DNA from 3 places in the Paenibacillus sp. IHBB 10380 genome. Region 1 is predicted to be linked to each of the others. Evidence: predicted binding sites of a transcription regulator. Region 1 holds the regulator's gene; each other region holds the start of a gene.
What was found. The regulator LexA, encoded in region 1, represses DNA repair genes until DNA is damaged. The targets are predictions, from matches to a motif close to CGAACATATGTTCG.

Region 1 (3,260 bases):
CTTCAAAAGGGTTAATACCGATCATAGAAGTGAAAGAGAATGTTTCATACGATTCATATAGTGATCTGGCTTCGCTTCGGACAGCCTCCTCTAGCTGCTTAGGATCAACCCCTGTAGCTGTAGCTGCAGTCTGACAAGCGGCTGCAAAAGCTTCTTCTACACTGCGCTCATCCCATAGCAACGTGTCATCCAAATCAAAAAATACGGCTTTTATCGGCATGCTCTTTCCCCTCTTCTAAGTCATTTACTTTTCGAATGGAATCTTATGAGTTGCGGCAAATTTCTCTAAACTTTCGCCCATTGCTTCTGTATTGTATCGATTTATAAGACGGCTAAATACCCAGTTACGCCCCTTCAATTGTTCAATCACTACAGAACCTGATTTCACACTAATCTTCTTAATATTTATAGCACCTACACGAGCTTCACGATTCATCCTTGTTGTGTACAGAGACTCTTTGTCGACACGCAAATAAGGACGGCGCATAAAAATAATGACTCCCAGTAAAACGTATAGCCCTATTATTAGCCATTGAGGAATCGCGCTTTTCTGTTCAACCGCAGTAACTTGTTCAGCTATTGTCCCAAGCAATCCATAAAATACGGCCAATACAACAAGCGTAAATGGTAATAGAATTTTACGTCCCTTAAAGATGTCACCACTCATCACTGATTTTGAACTTGAGATACTCGTAAGACCTTGCTCTTTACGTTTCTTATTCAATTGCTTCGAATTCTTCTGTACCATTCTTTCCCAAGAACGAGCCATTCTTTATCCCCCTTAATTTATACACTTCTATAAGCTATTTCCGACCTGACTCAGGCGAATCATCAGTAAATTCAATCGAATCTAATTGATTGCGGAAATTGTTGCGAACATTCTGAAGATAGATTTCACGGAGACTCGCACGTTCCTGAGTTTCTTCTTCTGTTAATCCTGTAGATGTATACTTCTTGGCAAGCTCATTAATTCGTTGTATCAAGCTATCAATATCCATGAAATCTCCTCCATTAATGAATTCTTTTCTAACTTTGCCATGATCAAAAGAGCTTGTCAAGGATTCCTCCTTTCCAAGCTCTTTCAGCTATCATTAATATTGAGGTAGAGACAATACCTCACCCGCTCGTATTCCACTTTGAGACAATCCATTTATCTCTTTCATTTCCTTAATATACACTCGAGTATCTAGATAATCAGGCTTCTCAGATACTGCAATCTTCCAAAGCGTATCCCCAGGTTGTATAATAATATTCTTCATCATCTCACTAGACTGACCGGATTTCCCTGAGAAAGCACTAACTGCTCCAGTACACCCTATTATTAGAAGTAACATAACTAGCAATAACTTTAGAAGCAAGGGACGAGATATCATATCTCTTAGTTTATCTCTCCATACATATGTTTGTAATTCTTTGTTGGTATCATAAATACTGCGGTAAGTACTATATTTCATCATACTTGATCATCTCCCAAACACTTGTTCTCTTGATAAATCCAATATAGCACGAACACTTGTTTTATTCAACACATTTCAGAACAATTGTTCCCCTATTATTAGAACCTACGTTTGTACGAACGGAAGTTCTATGTTATAATTCTGTCAAAATCACTAAATGGGGTGAGAGTGTTATGTCGAAGGTATCTAGCCGGCAATTAGCCATATTGGAGTTTATACGTAACGAAGTACGCTCTAAGGGATATCCGCCATCTGTGCGGGAGATCGGCGAAGCAGTCGGACTAGCTTCTAGTTCAACGGTTCATGGTCATCTTGATCGATTAGAGAAGAAAGGCTTGATTAGAAGAGATCCTACTAAGCCACGAGCTATTGAAATATTAGGACAAGAAGAATCAGATAGTAGTCATCTTTTCACACATACAGTATCCCGTGTTCCCATGGTCGGCAAAGTTACTGCCGGTGTTCCAATTACAGCAACAGAGAATATAGAAGATTACTTTCCTCTACCTCAACATTTCGTAGGTGAAGACAAAGTATTCATGTTATCTGTCATGGGCGACAGTATGATAGAAGCCGGTATACATAACGGAGACTTTGTTATCGTCCGCCAGCAACAGACCGCTGACAATGGAGATATCGTTGTTGCTATGACGGAAGAAGACGAAGCTACGGTCAAAACCTTTTATAAAGAGAAAGACCACATTAGACTTCAGCCAGAGAACCCAACTTACGAACCTTTGCGTTTGAATCATGTTACAATTCTGGGTAAAGTCATTGGACTTTTCCGCGATATTCATTGATTTCTATCGCACTATTTAATTAAGAAACGGATACATTCCATTTATATGGGTGTATCCGTTTCTTTTTGATAGATTTGTCCAAACCGAGCACTGCAATCTAGCATATACTATTCTATCCATTTAGAGTTGAAAGGAGCATGTCATATGGCTGCAGAGCTTATTGTGTTATGTTTACCTGCATCAAGCACCATCACGGGAACGATTACCACCAATACAACTACATCCGTTATTCCCACTACAACAAGATTCGCTTCGACCGTAGTCCTAGACAACATAGTAGCTGGAACCACTATAATACCTGCCATCTCGTTTAGAGATGATACGGGTACCCTTTTAGCCGCTGATGGTCTTACCATACCTACCTCAAATGGATACTATAATCTATTCGTAAACGGCGTCTTGCAATTAGGAGGACAAAGTACGCTCACTGTAACCAATCTGGTTATTAATACAGCACTTACCATAGGTGTAAGTGTCGTTGTTGAAGTTGTTAATTTCGTCTCTACTTCTACCTCTACCTCTACCTCTACCTCTACACACAAATTGGTCGTTTTGACAACCATTACTCCATAATTTATACATGAGGTTAGTCATTCCTGTCATCCTGCTTAATATTCCGGGACTACAGGGTGAATCCATTGTGATACATTCTTTCTACAATTAACAGAACTCGAACTCCTCATTCAGCGTCCCTCTAAGGCTCGACACAACCTCGTCATTGTTCCTCAGCAAGATAAAATTCAGACATTATCAATCCATATCGCTTGATTCCTAAAACAAACAACTGAAATATGTAAATATAAAATAAAAGAGGAGTCGCGATCGTGATGACTCCTCTATATGGTCTAATTCGAAAGTACTTTTTACTAAGACTAATCCTTACAGAAGAATTGTTTTCGATATAATTACCAACAGAATAAACAATACCAAAACCGCACCTGTAACTCCACCTAAACCACCGATAGCACCCATGAGTCATTCCTCCTTTACTTTAGACTACATC
Region 2 (3,260 bases), 1.2 Mb from region 1:
AAAGATTTATCTATCCCCTTTTGCCTCAATTCTTGTCGTACCCATGCTTTTCCCTTACGCTGGCTCATGATACGCTGCTCAGCCCACTGCTCAGCATACATAGCGTCATTCAGTAGCCCCTCCTGCGTTAGACGTACTAGCACTTCTTCGATCACGCGTTGCGCTGCACCCTTTTCCTGCAATCGAATACTTATTTCTTTACGAGTTCTTGGTTTGCGTTCCAAATACTTCAATCCTTGAACATAAGCCTGTTGTTTCTCATCGGCAAGAACAATTTCTTCTAACTCATGCTTCCAAAAAGAATTTCCCTTGATCATACGATATTTGATCATCACATCTTCATGGATAGACAACACATGTTCACCAAAAGAGATTAAATATCGATATCTCTGCTTAGGCTCACGCTCGACCCCTGTAATAATTAATTCTATATGATCTGGGAAAAGAGATACCCCTCCCATTTCTTGTTCCTGCTCCATATCATCATACACTTCTCTCACGCTTACAATCCCTCTCTTCATCATAGAGATAACCCATTACAAAAGAAGCAACGGCCTCTCCGTCCTTAAAGTCTTATATCTTGAATAAAAGGCGCCCTATAGGATCATCTCCCGGGCGCCTTTCTATAAATTAATCAGATCAGATCCGTTACATTCTAGAATTTATTCAATTTCCAATAGTTCTTGTTCTTCTAAATCTTCTGCCTCTTGGTCCTCTGTTGTAGGAACCACAACAGCATTCGTAAGATTGCTAGCTTCCCGAATCTTGTTCTCGATGACATCAGATATCTCTGGATGATCCTTCAAGAACTGCTTTGCATTCTCACGACCTTGGCCTAAACGCTCACCTTCATAGGAATACCAAGCGCCACTCTTGTTAACGATATCTAAATCCGTACCGATATCCACAATGCTACCCTCTTTGGAAATACCTAGACCATACATCATGTCAACATCTGCCTGTTTGAAAGGCGGAGCTACCTTATTCTTCACGATTTTGATCTTCGTACGGTTACCTACGATGTCATTTCCATTCTTAATACTCTCCACACGACGCACATCTAAACGAATCGTGGAATAGAATTTCAAAGCACGTCCACCCGGAGTCGTTTCAGGATTACCAAACATAACCCCTATTTTCTCACGGAGTTGGTTAATAAAGATAGCAGTGGTCTTAGACTTACTAACAGCCCCTGACAGTTTACGTAGAGCTTGAGACATCAAACGAGCTTGTAGACCCACATGGGAATCACCCATCTCGCCTTCAATCTCAGCTTTCGGTACCAATGCTGCAACAGAGTCAACAACAATGATATCTACGGCTCCACTACGTACCAGAGCCTCTGCAATTTCCAATGCTTGCTCACCCGTATCCGGTTGGGATAGAAGCAATTCATCGATATTAACCCCTAGGTTACTAGCATATTTAGGGTCTAACGCATGTTCCGCATCGATGAAAGCAGCTTGCCCGCCCGCTTTCTGAACCTCAGCGATAGCATGAAGAGCTACAGTTGTCTTACCGGAAGATTCAGGTCCGTACACTTCAATAATCCGTCCCCTTGGAAATCCCCCAACACCCAACGCAATATCCAAAGCTAGCGATCCACTGGAAGTAACTTCCACTTGCATATGGGTAGATTCACCTAACTTCATAATTGAACCCTTACCGAATTGTTTTTCTATTTGACGAAGCGCTACATCTAGCGCTGCACGACGATCTGACAATATACTCACATCCTTCTTCAATGTTTATACTTATAATGATACCTTGTTTTAGAACGTTTGCCAAGCATTTTTTCGAACATACATTCGTTTTTTTTGTAGAACCATACCCCTCTCTCATGTTGCCACAAGTTCGCGATATAGAAAAAGAACCGCAGCATCATTGCTACGGTTCTTCCGTTAAAGCCATTATACTCCTATTCACATGAATCATTCAACTCAGTCTATTACAACTTCTCACTTAGCATGATTGTTCTCCATAGACGATAGAGTAAGCTTTTAACCGTGCGATGACGAATTGAATCTCGATTACCCGTTAAGTTAAGCTCATGAACCTCCGTTTTCTTACCTCGTTCGGCAATAGCAACATATACTAATCCCACTGGCTTTCGCTCCGAATAGGCAGGACCGGCAACCCCCGTAATCGAAAGACCAAAATCTGTATCCCCGATCATTCTTACCTGTTCAGCCAATACTTCAGCTACTTCTGCACTAACTGCACCCGGAGCATCCTCGCCTTCAAGTAGATCATGAGGAACATTCAACAGCTTTTCCTTCAACTGATTCGAGTAACATACAATACCACCAAGAAACATAGTCGCGCTCCCTGGGACGGATGTAATGCGTTCCATCAGTAGCCCCCCTGTACAACTCTCTGCAGCACTGAGTGTGAGCCCACGGTCAGCCATAAGGTCTACAATCGCTTTCTCAATCGGTATATCTTCATTCGCATATAAGTGATCTGGAAGCAGTGCTTGAATTTGTACTTCTAAAGCATTTAGTTTCATCATCGCTTCTTTTTCACTTCGTGCTTTAGTAGAAATTCTAACGGTTACCTCCCCTTCTTTGGCGTAGGGAGCAATGGTTGGGTCACTCTGGTTGTTAATGAGATCTAGAAGGCGCTCCTCTAAAGCAGATTCACCAATTCCAGCAAATTTCAGCATGGTAGAATAAATAGGCATCTCATTCGTTAAAGCATGCTGCAAGAGCCACGGTTTGGCTTCATCTTGAAACATAGGTCTCATCTCTTTAGGAGGCCCCGGAAGTACGACGTAATATTTCCCTTCATGTGAAATAGCATTACCTACAGCCAGTCCCGTTGAATTAGCTAGCGGAGAACTTCCCTCAATAGCGAGTGCTTGCCTACGATTATTCTCGGTCATATGAATACCGCGTTGTACGAAGAACTTGTCCACATGCTCCATTGCAAGTCGATCTATATGTAATGTACGATTCAGTACGGTAGCCAATGCATCTTTCGTCAAATCATCTTGAGTCGGTCCAATCCCACCGGTCAATAGAATGATATCTGCACGCTGACGCGCTAATTCAATAGACTCCTGGAGTCTCGACATGTTGTCGCCAACTACGGTCTGAAAGTATACATCAATACCCATTGTTGCTAGTTCTTGTGATAGAAATTGCGCATTGGTATTCACAATTTGCCCAAGTAAAAGCTCCGTTCCTACTGCAATAATCTCTGCCTTCATAATATTATGACCTCCATGAAAAGAGTATTTCGTTCTATGACCATTGTTT
Region 3 (3,260 bases), 560 kb from region 1:
ATCATCTCCGTGGCATCAGAAATTATATGTTTGACAACTACCTCTAAATCGATTGTCTTTTTACTCACAATATCAAAAACATGCAACTGATTCTCTGCTTCTTTAAATAGAACAATCACATCCTCCTCTTCGACATAATAAATCGCATCATTAAAGACTAGAATAAAGTAAAACATCAATAGATCCTCATTACCCTTTATACCTAATCTCGACGATACAGGAATTCTTTCAGTCGCAAATTCCTTTAGTACCTCGAAATCAATCTGGTTATTGACATCTAGCTTGCGTAGAGCGGACTTTGGAGTCACTTGTTTTTTTAAATCTGAAACCATCAAGCTGAAACTGCTTTCCTGAACCTTCTCAAACCCGAACCTAGGATAAAAATCTAGCACTGTATCATTAGCAAATAAATAGATGAAATCATAATCCTTTTCATACTTTTCAATGATATGGTTCATCAGCTTAACTGCCAATCCTTGGTGACGATAATCTGGATGTGTCATCACCGTTCCCAATTGAATCGCCTTATATTCCTTACCATTGGACGTCACGATCATTTTATTGACAGAAGCATTCGCAATAATCTGATCCCCATTTACGTATGAATAACATATGTAGTTATCGTTCCAGCAGCCCTTGCTGTACCAGTCCTTAAAATTGATCTCAAATATCATCTTTGCAAGCTCATTAAAGCTTTCCTTATATTTTTCGATGTGCTTGTAGTCACTAATTAATTGATATTCACTCATGATACATCCCCATTCCAACTTCTTTTCCATTTCATCAGATCATGCGATTTTCCTGAAAAGTCTCCTTCATCCGGGATGAAGGTACTTACTTTATTGAACCCAGCTTTTTCGTATACATGAATAGCTTTTGAATTATTACTTTCTGGGTCAATTAGTAAAGCAGATATTTGATCGTTTAGAAAGTTCTGAAATTCATTAATGGTTGGATACGACAAACCTTTTTCTAGATATTTTTTATTACCAATCAAGAAGTCAAGGGTAAGGGTTAGTCCGTCAGGTTCAAGGAAGGGCACAAGATGCTCTGGCGTGTCCTCACTAGCATCAGAAGTCATGATAAGTGAAAAGGGTTCATTATCGTAAGATGCTACCCAATAATCAAACAACTCCTTTGTACCATTCACAATATTGTTGGTAAAGTTATTCCGAGTATAATCACCTGTTCCCCAAAACTCTTGAACATGCGGGCTATTAAACCATTCTATTACTATTTCTAAGTGACTCATATCAGCTTTAATAAATGTGATTTTGTTAGTATTTGTGGTGGTCATATTATCTCCTCATAAGAATGTTATGTGTTCTCTTATTGTAACATCTTGAATATTCCGATTCAAAATGGAGGATTAATTACTACTGGACTATTCCTTGTTCACACTGCCAGATCGATTCATTATTTTATATTCCAGAAATTTCATTTGGATAAAGAACGTACGTTCGGTATATAATATGAAAAACAGGAATATACGTTCGTATTTCGGAGATGAGATTATGAGTGTTACTGCTAATCCAAGTATTGAAACAAAAGAGGATATTGAAATGATCAAGGAATACACCTTGCTCCCCATTTTGCTGGATATGTTGACAAGAGATATGGAAGAACTAAAAATCTATAAAGATAAAATTGTGTACAATCAAGTCCTTTTCTATCTTAAAGAAGTTGAAAACTCAATTTATCCGCAATTGCACACCTTGAAAATTAAAATGAAGAAACAAAATATTAAAGTTCTGAATACCGAATTGAATGTATTAGGTATCGATATTGAATACAAAGTTCGTGGCTATATCCACCACTTCACTATGTTGAGAGGTTTAGTAAAAGCAGAGTTAATGACCATGCTGATGAATATACAGGGGCGGTTAAGATGAGTGAATCCCGCGAAAAGGTTATTTTTCTAGTGGATTGCCAGAGTTTTTACGCTAGCGTTGAAAAGGCAGAGCACCCAGGATACAAGAATAAGCCGGTTGCTGTGGCTGGATCTGTATTAAAAAGATCAGGAATAATTCTAGCCGCTTGTCCAATTGCAAAAAGTTTTGGAGTAACTACAGCGGATCGTCTAGGAGAGGCTCTAAATAAGTGCCCTGATCTCGTAGTAATGCGTCCTCGCATGCAGCATTATATTGATGTCTCACTGATGATTACAAAGATTTATGAGGAGTTTACGGATCTAATCGAGGTTTTTAGTATTGACGAGCAATTTTTAGACGTTTCTGCAAGCCTGCACATCTTTGGGGGGCCTGTAACGATCGCTAAAGCTATTCAGCAAAAAGTTCTAAGTCAAACAGGAGTATGGGTTAGAGTCGGTATAAGTTCTAATAAAATACTTGCTAAAATTGCGACTGATATATGGGCAAAGAAAAATGAAGAGGGTATCTTCACTTTGTCAAAAGCAGAAATTGAAACCTTACTTTGGCCACAACCAGTAAATAAGATGTTTGGTGTCGGTTCACGTATGACCTCTCACTTTGCTCGCCTTGGCATGAATACAATCGGAGATATTGCCAGAACACCGTTGCCACGTCTTAAAGAAAAATTTCGTGCTCGCTTTGGCAAACAATCGGATATTCATGCAGAGGTAATGTGGCGAACAGCAAATGGCTTGGATGATAGTCCTGTTACACCTAGAACATTCGACACGCCGCCAAAGTCAGTTAGCCATATGATGACATTGCCTAGAGATTATATAGAACCATGGGAAGTGGATACCATTTTACTAGAGCTCACAGAAGAGGTTTGCCGCGATTGCCGTCGTAAAGGATATATGGGCTCTGTAGTCACAGTTAGTTGTATGTGCAGCCCTTATGAAGCACCAACTGGGTTCTCGCGCCAAATGAAACTGCAGGATCCTGCTAACCACACAAATACCGTATTTGAAGCAGTAAAAGTGCTTTTTTATAAATTTTGGGATCGAATGCCCGTACGTCGTATCGGTGTAACTTTAAGTCAATTAAAGGATGATCAAGATTATCAACTCACCCTTTTTGAAGATCAGGTAAAGGCTAGAGCATTGGATAAGACCACTGATTATATTAAAGATCGATATGGAAGCGCAGCAATCGTAAGAGCTTCATCGCTTACTACTGCTGGGCAATCAGCGGATAGGTCGTTGAAAATTGGAGGGCATTATAAGTGAGTAAAAAACTTGAAAAGAATGGGCTCTGGGAATCTAGCCGGATGATGTTGCCACAACATAAAGAAGCATTTCAAAATAGACTCAGCGATAAAGCTGTTCATCC

Region 2: a site for LexA is predicted at 1,798-1,811, ahead of recA (recombinase RecA). Genes of this name have one in related genera too.
Region 3: a site for LexA is predicted at 1,450-1,463, ahead of UB51_RS04590 (YhjD family protein). Genes of this name have one in related genera too.

Annotation. Positions count from the first base shown of each region.
Region 1 covers NZ_CP010976.1:1,595,969-1,599,228, reverse strand. The annotation lists gene UB51_RS07190 (HAD family hydrolase) at 1-220, opposite strand, end outside; gene UB51_RS07185 (hypothetical protein) at 245-769, opposite strand; gene UB51_RS07180 (DUF896 domain-containing protein) at 804-998, opposite strand; gene UB51_RS07175 (LysM peptidoglycan-binding domain-containing protein) at 1,092-1,457, opposite strand; gene lexA (transcriptional repressor LexA) at 1,631-2,257, shown strand; gene UB51_RS07165 (DUF4183 domain-containing protein) at 2,402-2,830, shown strand; gene UB51_RS28745 (hypothetical protein) at 3,137-3,229, opposite strand.
Region 2 covers NZ_CP010976.1:2,831,630-2,834,889, forward strand. The annotation lists gene UB51_RS12245 (regulatory protein RecX) at 1-524, opposite strand, end outside; gene recA (recombinase RecA) at 663-1,724, opposite strand; gene UB51_RS12255 (competence/damage-inducible protein A) at 1,949-3,211, opposite strand.
Region 3 covers NZ_CP010976.1:1,040,501-1,043,760, forward strand. The annotation lists gene UB51_RS04580 (GNAT family N-acetyltransferase) at 1-749, opposite strand, end outside; gene UB51_RS04585 (GNAT family N-acetyltransferase) at 746-1,297, opposite strand; gene UB51_RS04590 (YhjD family protein) at 1,515-1,892, shown strand; gene UB51_RS04595 (DNA polymerase IV) at 1,889-3,157, shown strand; gene UB51_RS04600 (YhjD family protein) at 3,154-3,260, shown strand, end outside.